DNA from 3 places in the Bradyrhizobium daqingense genome. Region 3 is predicted to be linked to each of the others. Evidence: riboswitches for the same ligand, from Rfam matches in the RefSeq annotation. Region 3 holds a riboswitch; each other region holds the start of a gene.
What was found. Region 3 has a riboswitch for cobalamin ahead of LPJ38_RS19120 (DUF1636 family protein). Riboswitches for the same ligand answer to the same signal wherever they lie in the genome.
Positions count from the first base shown of each region.

Region 1 (5,354 bases), 3.9 Mb from region 3:
ACAGCGGGACAGTGGACATCAAGAGTATCCTGCAGTGGATCAAGTCGAAGGGGTACTTTGGCGACATAAACGTCGGTAGCGTCCAATACGGCGTCGAGATTACCTCGTCCCCGGGGGGAAAGAACTTCAATTTCAACAACTGGTCCGTGACTTCGAAGTGAAGTCCGCGCGGGCGGTAAGGTGAGCTGCGCTATGCCAATGAGCCACGCTGACTGACGGCCTTGGCTTGCCGCTCACATCCCGACCGCCACGATCCCGGCCTCAACCGAACCTATGCCGAGATGGCAAGCCATTACGGCACGGCCATCTCGCAGCCCGGCCGCGGCGCCCAAAAGATAAGGCAAAGGTCGAAGTTGCGGTGCAAGTCGCGCAGCGATGGATTTTGGCGCGGCTGCGCAACCAACGCTTCTTTTCGTTGGCGTGACCTGCCACTGAGCATTTCCTCCAGAAGGATTCAGAGTCCGCCCCGAAGAAGGACGGACAGATGAAGCGAGCAAGGTTCACGGAAGAGCAGATTATCGCAGTGTCGAAGGCGCATGAGGCCGGGGCGAAGACGGCCGACCTAGCTCGCAAGCACGGGGTCTCCGAAGCGACGATCTACAATTGGAAGGCCAGCTCGCAATGGTTGGCACGCAAGATCGCCGCGATGGGGCATACCGTCCGCATTATTCCGGCTCAATTCGTCAAGCCTTATGTAAAGTCCAACAAAAGTGACATCATCGATGCCGCAGCGATCGCGGAAGCAGTGACGCGACCAACAATGCGCTTCGTCGAAATACGGTCGCCCGAACACATTGACCTGCAAGCGCTGCATCGTGTTCGCGATAGGATGATTTCGCAACGGACGTGCCTCATAAATCAGATGCGCGCTTTTTGCCTTGAATATGGGATCGCTACTCGACTCGGGAAGCGTCCGAGGGAGGGTGTTTCCTCCCTTCGGCCATCACCTTATCCGTTGACCGTCGGCTACTTTTCTGACTCAATCAAGCCGTTTATGGACCGGTCTTAACAACCTCGGGGGCGGCATGGATTCGATCCTTCGCGTTCTGATGCCCTTCTTCGGGCCGAAGAACTATTCTGAGATGCTCTAGAAGAACGCTTTGGCGGATTTCTGGCTGACCTTAGCCTGCTCGTTCCTGGTGAGGTACGATCCTTGGATTAACGGTCTTTTCTTGCGAGTTGAGCATCTGCCCGGCGTCAAGGAATTCGCCACGGCTATTAAAGCTCCTGAGGTGAACGTGGGCGGCTTCGCGCTTGCTTTGCTGGTGCTCATCTTCAGCAGGGTCACCCGATTCCATGATCGGATTTCGGACATATTTAAGATCAGGGCGAGGTTCGACCGCGCTAACATCCTTCTCCCTCTGGCTGTCATGTCGGGTGCGCAGATGTCGGCCCGTCAGGTGGCAAATCTCAAACGCGACCGCCATCCCCTCGTGAGAGCGACGTTCTACAAATACGCGTCCAGCCGAAGCGAACATCCGCTCGTCGACAAGCACGACATCGAAAGCGCATTGGAGGCTTGGCACATATTGGGTTGCCTTGGAGTGGCTCTTCATACTCACAGGCTTCGCGGTCTTATCCGCCTTCGCCAGGGCAGCTTGGTTTCTGATCATTTTTTGGACCGCCTCGATGGCCGCGCTTCTATTTATGCATCTTCGGTATGGATTGCTGGAACGAAGGGCGGATCCCCAGATCCAACAGATAGCCGGGAATGCCGAGGCAAGTGCAGGCAACCGCCAAGCATTCACAGAGGCGGCCATCTGATGTGGTACAAGATCGGGAAGGATATCATCGTCCGGAGCGAAAACGCAGCCAAGCCGGAAACACAGAGTTGGGCCTATCTTAAGAAGCTGATCTCGCGTCTCGAGCCAATTCATTCCAGCTTCGACTTTGGCTGCGGCAAACTGCGTTACGAACGGGCAATAGCCAAAACCACCGGCGAACTTGCGTTGGTGGATTCGGAAGTGCAGCTTTCAAGGGGTCAAATGATCCGCGGTCGTTCGACCACCATCCGCGATTACGTCGGCAAATCAAATCACGTCCACGCCCTCACCGTGGGTCAGTTTGCCTCCCATGACCGGAGATACGACCGCGGCTTCTGCATAAACGTTCTTTCTGTGATCCCATCGGCAAGCGTGAGACTTGGCATCGTTCAACTGATGAGAGCTAAGCTAAAGCCAAACGGCACTTGCTTGTTTGTGACGCTCTATCGCAATTCTGATTTTACAAGGATGCAGAATCTCCCGAATTGTCAACCATACGGCAACGGCTTCCTCATGGACTCGCTTAGGGGCCATTCCTTCTACGGCCTCATCCCGCCGGACGATCTCGCCGGATTGGTTAAGCGTGCAGGCTTCTCGGTCGAGTCGATCGTGCTGGATGAAGGCTCCGCATACCTGTGGGCCCGAACTCCGGACGGGCGACCTGGACCGATCAATTTCGAAATCCGTGAAACTGCGGAGAACTTTCAGATTCGATCTCAGCCAAGCGTGAGCAACCGCAGCTCGGCAAGGTAGACCAGGCCGGCAGAGACGGCGCTTGGATCCTGAGCAGCAGCCGCGGGGGCTCAAGTCACATCGACGACCTGTCCCGCTTAGGTTCGTCTGCTTCCGATAGTCGGCGATCTGCTGTCTGTAGTGGCCGATGCTCGGCGCATCCGGAGCCACGTCGCTCTTCCAATCGACGACCGCGTCGATGGCGCCGGCCTCGTCGAACGCGATCGCGTCAACCTGTCCGGAGAGCAGGACCTTGCCGCCTTCGTGAGTCTGGCTTCCGAACAACGGGAGCTCGGGGGCGAGACGCGGTCGCGGCGTCACGACGTCCGGAAGAGCGAGCGTCCGCAGCACCGTGGCGGTCAGTTCGACGGCGCTGATGCCCATCTTCGGATCCTCCGCCGGTTCGTGCCCCATCTGCCGGATCAGTTCCGCAGCCCGCGTTTCAAGTCCGCCCTGGCGTCGCAGGCTTCTCCGGTCAGCACCTCCTCGATTAGCTTGTGAAGGATGGTGCCACGCGTCGAACTTCTGAGAACGGCAGCAGGCTCCGCAGCGCCGGTTTCCGGAATTTCCCCGCTTTCGATCTTCGCTTCTGGCTCGTCCACCTGATCAAGTTCGCTCCGGCTCGGGCGACGCCAGATCACGGTCTTGCGCACATCGAAGATAGCGGTCGCCTCGGCGGCGAAGGTCTCGCGGGTCTGCCCGTTCTCTAGCGGCGTGACGTTCCTTTCCTTCGCGGTGCCGACGTCGTTCGGGTTGATCGCCGGGAGACCAGCCAGGCCCAAATCGACGAGCTTTGCCCAGCACTTGTCCGACAGGTCGGCGGAGTGCCTAGGCAGGATCAGCAGGTCGCGCGCCCGGGTCGCGGCCACGTACCAGAGGCGTACGCGCTCGCGCCGCTGCTGCTGCCGCGGTGACGGTGTTGCCCCACGGATTGGCCGAGGAGACAATCACGGATTGAGCAGTTGCGGAGGCTGTGCGGACGCCGATCCCGCTGCGGCGATCGAGGCCAGCACGATTCCTAGCGTCAATGCTGACCCGGACAGCCAGCGCTGTTTGAGCAGGATTGAAGTTGACGCCGAAACTCGCGCCGGCACGGCTACTACGTTTGAAATGAAAACGGTGATGACCACGGGCGAAACAAAAAGCCGTCACGCACATTCGCCGTGAGCGGCAGCCGTTCGCCCCGAATGCGGCAGATCTCGATCGGCTTTGCAACGTCTTGGAGCACCCCGCCCCTGCGTCAGTCCATGACCACGACCGGCAGCAAGGTTTCCTGGCTCGCGGGTTGACGCCTCCGACCACCTTCCCAGGTTCGAACGAACGAACCCAATGGCCCAACTGTCGTCGGCTCGCCGCTTACAGTTGCGGGGGCAGCTTCGGCCTTGTCCGTGAGGACGCACCGTATTCCCTTGATACGCCTTTCGGCGCTACCGATAACCAGACTGAAGGCCCCTCATAACCGAGTCAAGCAAGGGGCGTGAATCGAGTGCTGAGTGACACAACATGTGACAGTTTAGCCCGTCCTATTCGTGAGAGTGCGTTTTTCTAGTCCGATTGATGTGGCCGCACATCTGCTCTGACGAGGCGCACAGGATTGCCTTCGGCTTTTCACCGCCTGACGACCCGTACTTTGCAACGCGCTTGAGGGATAAGTTGGGCGAACGGGGGGCGGACGCCCCGCCGGTCAAGGACTGAGCGGCAGCAGCGCGCCGGGCAAGCCGCGGATCAGGTCGGCTTCGGGACATGCCGCGGCGAACGCAAGGCGAATGCGGCTCGTGGTCTCGACCACACGGGCAGCGAGTTTCAAGAGACTCCGCCTCGACGGCATTTGCGATGTTCGTTTCGATCTTCTCTAGCAAGATCGACCTGATCTGAGGATCGAGGGGCGACTCCGACGTCGAAAGCCCAGCCAAATGTCCCAGCTCTTTGATGCGGCCGTGATGGCCGGCTCGGGTGCCGTTTACATGTCTCAACCGTTCGCACAGTGTATCGAAGCCGGCTTGTCCGCCTATGATCGCCCTGCCTGTCGTGCTGAGCATGTCCGGTGTTAGCCCTGCGAGGTACTTCACGCTGACCCTGAACCGCGCGTCGCGATCTGCAAGGCAGAACGCCATTGCGACGATGGCGTCGAACAGCGCGGAATTCGAGAGGTCATGGTACTCCGCGGGGAGAAGCTTGCGCGCAGCCTGCTTACGGCTAGGGTCAGGGTGAACGAGACCAACCACGAAGTCGAAGGCTTCTTCGTCGGGAATCTCGACGAGAGATTGCTCGAAATCGCGCAAGTCGACGGTCGGAAGGAGCAGATGCGCCAACAGCTTCAGGCCGAACGGCAGCAATTGCTCCAGCAACTTGCTGGATCGGCGGGAGATGTCCGGCGCGCGGAGGATGAGGCACGGCTGTTCGAAGCCATGTTCGCGCAATTCCAGGCCATCCGCGACTCTGGCCTGACCTGCTTTGGATGCGGCGAGGAATTGGCTGCTTTCGATCGCAAGCTGGCGGAAATCGGCAAAAATATCGAAGACGCCAAGCGGAATCGCGATCCCAAGCTCGTTGCCGATCTGGAGCGCCTAGCCGCGGAGGTCAAGACGGCAAACCGGCTCAAGACCGAGACACAGGATGCGTCGACCCGGGCACACAGCGCGAAAGACAGGGCCGAGGGCGCGTATGAAGACTACATGAAGAACAATCGTGAAGTCCTGGCGGTGGCACGTCGCGCCCGCGCGCGCCAGCTGCTGGACGGATTCCCGCAATCGAGGGAGATGAGCGACTACCGGTCGAAGGTGGCCGAAATGGCGGCTCAGTCCTTGTCGGACCGCATCGCTGGGCTGACGGCGGACCGTGAAAACCGTTCTACCAACC
Region 1 is NZ_CP088014.1:7,926,154-7,931,507, reverse strand. It holds gene LPJ38_RS37570 (glycoside hydrolase family 12 protein) at 1-161, shown strand, start outside; partial or broken gene LPJ38_RS37565 (IS21 family transposase) at 243-421, shown strand; partial or broken gene LPJ38_RS37560 (hypothetical protein) at 485-556, shown strand; partial or broken gene LPJ38_RS37555 (IS110 family transposase) at 617-907, shown strand; gene LPJ38_RS37550 (class I SAM-dependent methyltransferase) at 1,101-2,516, shown strand; gene LPJ38_RS37545 (hypothetical protein) at 2,918-3,364, opposite strand; cobalamin riboswitch at 3,741-3,942, opposite strand; gene LPJ38_RS37540 (transposase) at 4,180-4,302, opposite strand; gene LPJ38_RS37535 (hypothetical protein) at 4,703-5,354, shown strand, end outside.
Region 1: linked by a shared signal. The riboswitch ahead of LPJ38_RS37545 (hypothetical protein) and the one ahead of LPJ38_RS19120 (DUF1636 family protein) in region 3 are both predicted to bind cobalamin.

Region 2 (5,354 bases), 3.5 Mb from region 3:
TTTATGAGGGCTTCGCCGGAACGCGAACCTACGGCCTGACGCTGCGTAAGGATCAAGTGATTTCTTTGGGGCGTGCGGCGCTATTCTTCGAGCATCAGCGGCTCTCTCACTAGGACCGCGCTTTACTCTCTCCACCTGAGGGGAGATCCTCGCGGGCGGCGCCGAACTGGCGATGCTGAACAAACCCGAACCCCGGAACGTTGTCTTTGCAAAAAAAAGTGGCCGACGATGAAGCGCTGGCTCGCGCTGGAGTCAGGCGTGGAGCATCAACCTTGGTCTGGTTGGCGACGGTTTCCATCGGCAAAATGGCCGCTGCCAACGGTTCTGCAATGAAATTTCGCACTTCACACGAAAAGATGTGAAAAAGATCGGTCTGGCTTTCTCTGGCCGATTTAGAAGAAGACGCAATGGAGTTCAGGGTAGACGCCCGCGCATAACTTAACCTTCTTACGCCCGGCAAGATTGATCGTTGATGTCGACCTGGGCAGGTGGAGCAGAGTTAAACAGGCGTTTTCCATGCTTCGAAATCTGGATCGATGACATGCAGACGAATGGGTGCCAGCTAAGCTAGGGTCGAGCCAGTCTGGTCCTCGACGTTTTCTTGCGTACGGCCCCTGAGCTTCCCGGCCTGCGCGCTCGGAAATGCGCAAGCGCTCAGCGGTATGCCGGGTCGCTACCGGTGAACGTCTCCCGGTAACTTCCTCGCCGGTTTCGTCTCACACCCAGTTCCTGGTGCCTTCGACGTTGCTATACTCACGCACAGTGGTGTCCTCACACCGGCTGGAGTGAAGGCGGGAAAACCACATCTCGCAAGCTCGTGCGCGCCGCTGACACTAGGCGGAACAAACGCAATCGCGCGGCCGACCTTCTTGCGACGGGCCGGACTGCTGCGAGAAAGGCACCCGGACCGTTGCGGAAGCTAAAACAAAGCAAGTGCCGAGCGCGTATGTCTTGCAGTCGGTCCGAGGCACTGGGCCATGGAGGAACTGCGGCGCGATGTTGCTCTGCGGCAGTTTACTCGGGCCTTCGCTCTCCTAAGTCTTCCTCTTCATTTGGCTCGGTGCGTTGGAACCAGGAGCCAGGGGCAAATTTCGCGATGCGCTTGGCAAAGGAGGATTGTGGCTCCCAATCCTGTCCTTCTCTCTTTTCGAAAGTGATGACCCCGTTGTGTGCAAAATAACGTGGTCCTTGGATACTACAATTCACCAAGAGCAGAACGCGCCACACGTCACCCGTCTCGGCCGGTTTGCCATTCCGCTTCGGTAAGTAGTCCACTCCAACTGGTTCAATGATAGTACAGCGGCCCTGCCGCAGAAGATCGCCGAGCCGGCCTTGCGGGGTGGCCACGAAGTTGAAGTTGGCCGGATCATGCAGAAAGCGAAGATTTGCGTCCCTTTCGCCATCTGCGACTTCACTGGCGATCAGGGAGAGCGCCAGGGCGCGCCAGCCCAATTCCATCGGCTTCGCATAAGTCGACGCAAGTTCAAACGTGCCGTCGAGGGCGATCTTCCAGGTGATAACGTACTGTTCGTCCGATTTGTTGTCCCGGTGTCTGGTCCACGAAACGAAAATAAAGTCGTTTTGGCCAAGTTCAATAACGCCCCACATTTGAGGCACGAACTGTGCCACCTTCGAGACATTGGAGATAATTTGTTCTATCGTCTCACCATCTTGCGCTCGCCAAGTTGACTTCAATCGTTCGACAAGGGGGCTGTCGCTGGCCCGAATATTATTGCTCATGGCAGCCGGCCAGGCGAGGCAGATTAAAAATCCGACCAAGCAAAGCCATAGCGCGGGTCTTCCAGACATTCTCTTCATAACCCTCGGCCTATCGCGTTTCATCCAAACATCTTGTAAAGCAGGCAACCTCGAACCTGCTATGAGCCATCGCAAGAAGTTTACGGGATGCGACGTGGCACCCGCTGGCTGTCCCGCGCGATCAGGCGCTCCCTGTATGTCATGCGCAGCTAACTTCCCCGACAGCGACTGCGTCAGTTGGCTGAGCTGGACCTGCCCAGCAGGAGGAGACTGGGCATGCCGAGGGTCTGCATTCTTCGTGCCAGGCAATAGGCGGAAATTTTCACAGAGTTTGTGTCGCTCTTGTCGACTTTCTGACCTTTGCACGTTTTCGGTGTTCCTATTCAGTGTATCCGCCGCAGCTTGTGCATCCTTGTCCCGCACCGGATATTTAGCAGAAGAGTTGAACGCCTCGATGCCGGATGCCTGATGGACGGAAGTGCGTTTGCCGCTATTGAGCTGTGTGGTTCGCTATCGTGCCGCCGGCGTTCGAGCTGCATGATTGCCAGCGGCACCAAGCCGGCTTGATCCCGGCTTTGAAGTCTGGGTGGCACGCAAATCAACCCCTCGCCTCGTATGTTGCTAAATTCCGCCACGTGCCTTGGCCTATTCGCTGCAGATCCTTTAGTTGAGAGAATAGCTGGCTAGCCGAGGTGCTGGGCGAAACTCTGGAAATCGCAAGGCCGCATCGAAAGCATTCTGATAGAAACGTCGGTACTCCCGCCGGAAGGCTGCTTCTGTCCCTTTCATCGATCTAGCGTGCGGCTCCGCCTCAAGGCAGCTCCGGATGCTATTCCGGTATCTGAGAAGGATATGTCTGATTATGACATCTCTGATTAGAGAATGTTTCTGGATGGTGGTAAGTCACAGAGATGCACGGTCATTCGGCTAGCAGATGTCGCAGATTAGCTTGCACATAATCTGAGAGGTTGACGGAAGAGTTCTCGTGCCGATAATCCAAGTCGTCGAGGTTCTCCGGTTCCCATTGATCCGGAGCTAAGAGGGAAGCCGGTGCAAATGCCGGCGCTGCCCCCGCAACTGTAAGTGGCGAGCCGCTGTCCAACGATGTCACTGAAGCCTGCACGGCTTCGGGAAGGCCGGACAGCAGCGATGACCAGCAAGCCAGGAGACCGGCCCCGACAATATATTGGTCCACGGGCGGGGTGTCTCGGTGGTACGCCAAGCAGCCGTCGCACGCGCGACTTCTCCTGCCTGCGTCCGCCATGGCCTTTGTCCCCAACAGGGGTTAACGCGATGTCTCCTCTCTCTCTTCCAGTTGCTACGCTCGGAACGCCACGCATCGGCCCAAGGCGTGAGCTCAAGCTCGCTCTAGAAAGCTACTGGTCTGGAAAGATTAGTGAACAGCAGTTGTACGAAGACGCATCCGGCCTACGCGCAGCGAACTGGGCTCGTCAAAAATCGCTCGGCGTCACGATCATTCCGTCAAACGACTTCTCGCTGTATGATCAGGTGCTTGATACAAGTGTCATGGTTGGCGCCATCCCGGAGATCTACGCCTCGAGCGGAGAATCCGTTTCGCTCCAGACGTACTTCGCCATGGCCCGCGGATCGCAATGCGGCGATCAGGATGCGAGTTGCGACCAGAGTACGCGGGGATCTGGCGTGCCCGCGCAGGAAATGACCAAGTGGTTCGATACCAACTACCACTACATGGTTCCCGAGTTTTACCGGGGACAGGCGTTCAGACTGTGCTCTCGCAAACCCGTCGAAGAGTATGAGGAAGCCAGGGCTCTTGGCTTTCAGACCCGCCCTGTCCTGATCGGGCCGGTCACATTTTTAAAGCTCGGCAAGAGTACCGATAGCGCGTTCCAGCCCCTCTCTCTCCTCGATGATCTGATACCTGTCTATATCGACCTTCTGCATGAATTAGCCAAACGAGGGGCAAGTTGGGTTCAGTTTGATGAGCCCTGCCTGGTCCTTGATCTGGATGAGGCGGCGCGACAATCGTTGCTGCACGCCTATAACCGGTTCGCAAAGGAGGGACCCGCTATCAAGATCATGCTTGCGAGCTATTTCGGCGCCCTAGGCGACAATCTGGATACTGCCTTGAGCCTGCCAATTTCCGGTCTGCACGTCGATTTGGTTCGAGCGCCAGAACTATTGGATCAGATCATTGCTGACGGCCGAAGTGATCTCGTCATGTCGCTCGGTGTCATCGACGGCCGCAATGTGTGGCGGTCGAACTTGCCGTCGCTCCGTCAGCGGCTGAAGCCCTCGATTGCGAAGCTTGGCAGGCACCGTGTACAGCTCGCTCCGTCCTGCTCGCTGCTTCACGTGCCGGTCGATGTTGAACTCGAGACCGGGCTCGCGTCCGACGTCAAGAGCTGGCTTGCTTTCTCGGTTCAGAAGATGCGTGAGCTTGCGATCCTGGCGCGGGTACTCGCAGGCGACCAGAATGTTGGGCTAGCTCTTGCCGAGTCGGAATGCGCCGCGACTGCCCGCCGGACCTCGCCGAAGATCCATAATGCCAACGTCGCTGTCCGAATGAGGGCGATCGATCAGACGATGCGCCAGCGCGCCACCCCGTTTGCCCGTCGTTCCGAGATCCAAAGGGAACGCTTTGGACTGCCGGCTTTTCCTACCACGACGATAGGATCGTTTCCGCAGACCGCAGCGGTGCGAAATGCTCGCGCGGCGCATGCGCGAGGTGCGATGAGCGAGGAGCAATACGACAGGTTCCTCAAAGAGGAGATAGCCCGCGCCGTACGTTGGCAGGAGGACATCGGTCTTGACGTCCTCGTGCATGGCGAATTCGAGCGTAATGACATGGTGCAGTACTTCAGCGAGCAACTCGCCGGCTTCGCATTTACAAGGAACGGATGGGTTCAGTCCTATGGTTCGCGCTGCGTTAGGCCCCCGATCCTGTTTGGCGATGTAGTGCGGCCGAAGCCGATCACCGTGGAATGGTGGCGCTACGCGCAATCACTAACTGGTAAGCCGATGAAGGCGATGTTGACCGGACCGGTGACGATCCTGAACTGGTCGTTTGTTCGCGATGATATTCCTAGAAGCGAGGTCTGCCGTCAGCTTGCGCTCGCGATGCGCGATGAAGTCCGCGATCTCGAGAATGCCGGTGCAGCCATAATACAGATCGACGAAGCTGCACTCCGCGAAGGATTGCCATTGCGCCGGTCGGACTGGAAGGCATATCTCGATTGGGCCGGAGATTGCTTCCGCCTCTGCTCATCGGGCGTTACCGATCAAACGCAAATCCATACACATATGTGCTACTCAGAGTTTAACGACATCATCGGTGCGATCGCTGCAATGGATGCGGATGTCATTTCAATCGAGACGTCGCGATCGAAAATGGAGCTACTGGATGCGTTCAGGAAGTACGAATATCCAAATCAAATCGGACCGGGCGTGTACGACATTCACTCTCCACGCGTCCCCGAGACGGGCGAAATGAAGGAGCTGATGGTGCTAGCTCGGACGCGTTTGCAGGATTCGCAGCTTTGGGTCAATCCGGACTGCGGCCTAAAAACGCGCAAATGGGAGGAGGTTCGGCCGGCGCTCACCAACATGGTCGCTGC
Region 2 is NZ_CP088014.1:7,502,668-7,508,021, reverse strand. It holds gene LPJ38_RS35745 (hypothetical protein) at 110-460, opposite strand; gene LPJ38_RS35740 (nodulate formation efficiency C protein) at 1,015-1,740, opposite strand; cobalamin riboswitch at 2,749-2,950, shown strand; gene metE (5-methyltetrahydropteroyltriglutamate--homocysteine S-methyltransferase) at 3,052-5,354, shown strand, end outside.
Region 2: linked by a shared signal. The riboswitch ahead of metE (5-methyltetrahydropteroyltriglutamate--homocysteine S-methyltransferase) and the one ahead of LPJ38_RS19120 (DUF1636 family protein) in region 3 are both predicted to bind cobalamin.

Region 3 (5,354 bases):
GCCCGACGCACTGGTCGCCCAGGAAAAGCTCGCGCGTGGCCAGATCTGGTCCCGCGTTTTCGCGCAGAACCCGACATGGCTACGCCTCGGGCTTCCCGGCAGCGAAGTTGAATGGACGCGTCTTGCCGAAGCTCTAGCGCGCTAGCGCGAGCAGGCCGTCGACGTCGAGGTGTTTCTCGATGTGATCGGCGAAGGCATCGAGCGCGCTCTCGACCCTGGCATGATAAGGCTCGTCCCCTGCGGGAATGTCGAGCTTGGCGAGATACGCCTTGCGGAACTCGTCCGACGTGAAAAGGCCGTGCAGATAGCTGCCCTGCACGCGGCCATCGCGCGAGATCGCCCCTTCCGGCTCACCATTCAGCTTCGCAAACGGCCGCGCACGATCGGGCCCGTCGGTGTGACCGATGTGGATTTCATAGGCCTGGATCGGCTGCTCCGTTGCGGCATGCACGGCGGCGACGCGCGTCAGCGTCTTCTGTGGACTCATCACTGTCTCGACATCCAGCAGCCCGAGGCCCGACGTGTCGCCCGCGGGGCCTTCAATGCCCTCGGGGTCGGCGACGCTGCGCCCAAGCATCTGATAGCCACCGCAGAGGCCGAGCACGTGGCCGCCCCTGCGGTGATGGGCGAGGATATCGATGTCCCAGCCCTGCGCTCGCAGGAAGGCGAGATCTCCGCGGGTGGATTTGGAGCCGGGAATGATGACGAGGCGAACGTCGCCTGGAATGGCTTCCCCCGGACGCACCATCACGAGATCGACGCCCGGCTCGAGTTTGAGCGGATCGAGATCGTCGAAATTGGCGATGCGCGATAGCGCCAGGCACGCGATTTTGCACTGGCCCGGCTTGCGCGCGTCACTCAGGCCCAGCGCATCCTCGGCCGGCAGCTCGCCGGCGCGCGCGAACCAGGGCAGCACGCCGAACCCGCGCCAGGCGGTCTTCGTTTCGATCAGCCGATAGCCGTCGTCGAATAGCGTGGGATCGCCGCGGAACTTGTTGATGACGAAGCCCTGGATCATCGCGGCATCGTCGGGGTCGATCACCGTCTTGATGCCGACGAGCTGGGCGATGACGCCGCCGCGGTCGATGTCGCCGACCAGCACCACCGGCACGTCCGCCTTGCGTGCAAAGCCCATATTGGCGATGTCGGCCTTGCGCAGATTCACTTCGGCCGGACTGCCGGCGCCTTCGACCAGCACGAGATCGGCGCGCGTCTTCAAGCGCTCGAAACTCTCCAGCACCGCGCCCATCAATGACGGCTTCATCGCCGCATAGTCGCGCGCCCGCGCCGTCGCGATGCGCTTGCCATGCACGATCACCTGCGCGCCGACATCCGTCTCCGGCTTGAGCAGCACCGGATTCATGTCGGTGTGCGGCTCGACGCCGGCGGCGAGGGCCTGCAGCGCCTGGGCGCGGCCGATCTCGCCGCCATCGACGGTGACGGCCGCGTTGTTCGACATGTTCTGCGGTTTGAACGGCAGCACGCGCAGGCCGCGCCGCGTGAAGGCGCGCGCCAGGCCCGCGACGATGAGCGATTTGCCCACGTCCGAGCCGGCCCCCTGGATCATCAATGCGCGCGCCATCGTACCTTCAGAACTCGACGCCGGCCTGCGCCTTGATGCCGGAGCGGAACGGATGCTTGACCAGCGTCATCTCGGTGACGAGATCGGCGATCTCGATCAGCTCGTCCTTGGCGTTGCGCCCGGTGAGGACGACATGCGTCATCTCAGGCTTCTGCGTCGTCAGGAATTCGACCACCTCGGCGATGTCGAGGTAGTCGTAGCGCAGCGCGATGTTGATCTCGTCGAGCACGACCATGCGCAGGTTTGCATCGCGGATCAGCTCCTTGGCCTTCTCCCAGCCGGCGCGCGCGGCGGCGATGTCGCGAGCGCGGTCCTGTGTCTCCCAGGTGAAGCCTTCGCCCATCGCATGGAACTGGCAGAGGTCGCCGAAATGGCCGGTGAGCAGCCGACGCTCGCCGGTATCCCATGCGCCCTTGATGAACTGCACCACCGCGCAGGGAAAGCCATGGGCGACGCAGCGGACGATCATGCCGAAGGCCGAGGAGGACTTGCCCTTGCCGGCGCCGGTGTGGACGATGATGAGGCCTTTCTCGCCGCTCTTGGTCGCCATGATCTTGTCGCGGGCGGCCTTCTTCTTCGCCATTTTTTGGGCGTGGCGGGCGTCGGTTTCCTCGCCCGTTTGGGTCTCCGGTTCAGGCGTCATCGGTCCCGGTCCTTCGGCTTGACAAGTGGCGGCCGGCGGCAAATGGTGGGCCGGCGTTGGTTCCTGTCCTATGACAGGCGAAGAGGGAATGCGATAGGGCCCGAATCGACAAGATTTGGGTCCAAAATGCAGCCGCCCCCGCGACCGTGACCGGAGAGATGCCCGAAGCCACTGACTCCCGAGAGGGAATCGGGAAGGCGGGGATCGAAGGGCAAAACCCTGCTCCGCAAGCCGGGAGACCTGCCAGCGCGGACGATTTTGGACCGGCGGACGGGGTGTTCCGCGACGGGGAAACGGGCCTTTCGAATGCGGTCCGTGCGCCTCTTCGCTTCCCGCTGTTTATTCTGGAAGAGGCGATGACGGTTACACTTCACGTCTGCATTACCTGCCGCGCCGGCGAGACGCTCGGCGAGGGCGAGACCACGCCCGGCAAGCGCCTGCATGGCGCGATCCTCGACGCCGGCGTGCCCGACGGCGTCAATGTGGTTCCGGTCGAGTGCCTGTCGGCCTGCAGCCAGGGCTGTTCGGTCGCGCTCAGCGCGCCCGGCCGCTGGTCCTATGTCTATGGCCGCCTGTCGGACGTGAATGCGCGTGACGTGGTCGCGGGCGCTGCGGCCTATGCGGCCGCGCCCGACGGGCTCGTGCCCTGGCGCAGCCGCCCCGAAATCTTCCGCAAGCAATCGCTTGCCCGCATTCCCCCGATTCCCGCCGTGCCGGAGGCCGCCGAATGAACTCGCTCACAAAAGTCCCGGTGACGGTCGTCACGGGTTTCCTCGGCTCCGGCAAGACGACGCTGATCCAGCATCTGCTCGCCAATCCCGGCGGCAAGAAGCTCGCGGTGCTCGTCAACGAGTTCGGCAGCGAGGGCGTCGACGGCGAGATTCTGAAGTCCTGTGCGGACGCGAACTGTCCGGAGGAGAACATCGTCGAGCTCGCCAATGGTTGCATCTGCTGCACCGTCGCCGACGATTTCATTCCGACCATGGAGCAGCTCCTGGCGCGCCCGGTGCGGCCCGATCACATCCTGATCGAGACCTCGGGCCTGGCGCTGCCAAAACCGCTGCTGAAGGCGTTCGACTGGCCGGAGATCCGTTCGCGCATCACGGTCGACGGCGTGATCGCGCTGGCCGATGCCGAAGCCGTCGCTGCCGGCCGTTTCGCGCCGGATCCGGCTGCGGTGGAAGCACAGCGCGCCGCGGACGAGAATCTCGATCACGAGACGCCGCTGTCGGAAGTGTTCGAGGACCAGATCGCCTGCGCCGACATCGTGCTGCTGACCAAGGCCGATCTTGCCGGCAGCGCAGGGATCGAAGCCGCCAAGGCCGCGATCATCGCCGAGATGCCGCGCTCCGTGCCGATGCTGCCCGTCACCGACGGTGCAATCGATGCGCGCGTCATCCTCGGGCTGGGCGCTGCCGCGGAGAACGATCTCGCCGCGCGTCCATCGCATCATGACGGCGAGGAGGAGCACGAGCACGACGACTTTGCGTCCGTCGTGATCGACCTGCCCGAAGTGGCCGACATCGATGCGCTCGTGGCATCCGTCCAGAAGCTGGCGCGCGAGCAGAATGTGCTGCGCACGAAGGGCTATATCGCGGTCGCAGGCAAGCCGATGCGCCTGTTGCTGCAGGCGGTCGGCGAGCGCGTGCGCCATCAGTTCGACAAGCCCTGGGGCGCAGGTGTCAGGCAGTCGAAGCTCGTCGTGATCGGCGAGCACGGCGATATCGACGAGGCCGCGATCAAGGCGGGACTTGGTCTCTTGGGATCTGGTATCTGATGCACGTCGTCTTCCGCGAGAGCCGCGGTCTGGAGGAGACCGCGACGCCACGAGACATCGGCCAGGACCCGGCCGATCTCGTGGTGCTCTCGTATTCGGATTCCGACCTTGCCGCGTTCGCGGCCGGCTGGCGGCGTGGCCGCAGCAGCCTGCCGTCGCTGCGGCTCGCCAATCTGGCGGAGCTGCGTCATCCGCTGTCGGTCGACACATATATCGAGCGCACGCTGTCGCAGGCGCGCGGCATTCTGGTGCGGCTGATCGGCGGTGAGTCCTACTGGCCGTATGGACTAGCAGCGCTCCAGCAACTGGCGAAGGATCGGGGCATCGTGCTCGCCGTGCTGCCGGCGGACGGCCGCGACGACACGCGGCTCGATGCTTACTCCACCTTGCCGGTCTCGACGCTGCGCCGGCTCAAGGTGCTCTGCGACACCGGTGGCCCGGTTGCGGCACAAGCGGCGATCGCGCAGCTCGCGCTGGCCTCAGGCCTCTATGCAGGGCCGGTCGTCGGCGAGATGACCGTGCCGGAGATGGGATTCTATGATCCCGCGCGCGGCGTCATTGCTGCGCCGGGGAGCGGCGAGGGCAAGCCCCGGGCGCTGGTGACCTTCTATCGCTCCTATCTCACCGCTGCCGACACCGGCCCGGTCGACGCCTTGATCGCCGCGCTGCGTGCGAAGGGCTTTGACGCCTATGGCGTGTTCGTCACCTCGCTGAAAGCCCCGGGCGTTGCCGATTGGCTGCGCGCACATCTGGCGCAAAATCCTGCGGCGGCGATCGTCAATGCGACCGCGTTCTCGGCCCTGGGTGATGACGGCACAACGCCATTCGATGGCGCGTCCTGTCCGGTGTTCCAGGTCGCGCTCTCGACGGCGCGGCGGGAGGACTGGGCGGACTCGCTGCGCGGCCTCTCGCCCGGCGATCTCGCGATGCATGTCGTGCTGCCCGAAGTCGACGGCCGTCTGTTCGCGGGCGTCGTGAGCTTCAAATCCGCTGCGGAGCGCGACCCCGATCTGCAATTCTCGCATCTGGCCCATCGGCCCGACGAAGAACGTGTGAACGCAGTTGCCGCGCGCGTTGCCGCCTGGCGGCGTCTTGCTGGGAAGCCCGCGCGTGAGAAGCGGCTGGCGATCGTGCTGTCGAACTATCCGGGGCGCCCGCATCAGATCGCGCATGCGGTGGGTCTCGATGCGCTGGCATCCGTCGAGGCCCTGGTATCCGATCTCGCGGAGGTCGGCTTCGATCTTGTGCCAGTCCACGCGCTCGGCGAGATGCTGCTAAAGCAGCAGCTCACCTGGAGCGTTGCGAATTATCGCGAGGCGCTCTCGCGCATGCCGAAATCCCTGCAGGACGAT
Region 3 is NZ_CP088014.1:4,037,666-4,043,019, forward strand. It holds gene cobD (threonine-phosphate decarboxylase CobD) at 1-145, shown strand, start outside; gene LPJ38_RS19110 (cobyric acid synthase) at 134-1,582, opposite strand; gene cobO (cob(I)yrinic acid a,c-diamide adenosyltransferase) at 1,590-2,225, opposite strand; cobalamin riboswitch at 2,266-2,487, shown strand; gene LPJ38_RS19120 (DUF1636 family protein) at 2,582-2,956, shown strand; gene cobW (cobalamin biosynthesis protein CobW) at 2,953-4,002, shown strand; gene cobN (cobaltochelatase subunit CobN) at 4,002-5,354, shown strand, end outside.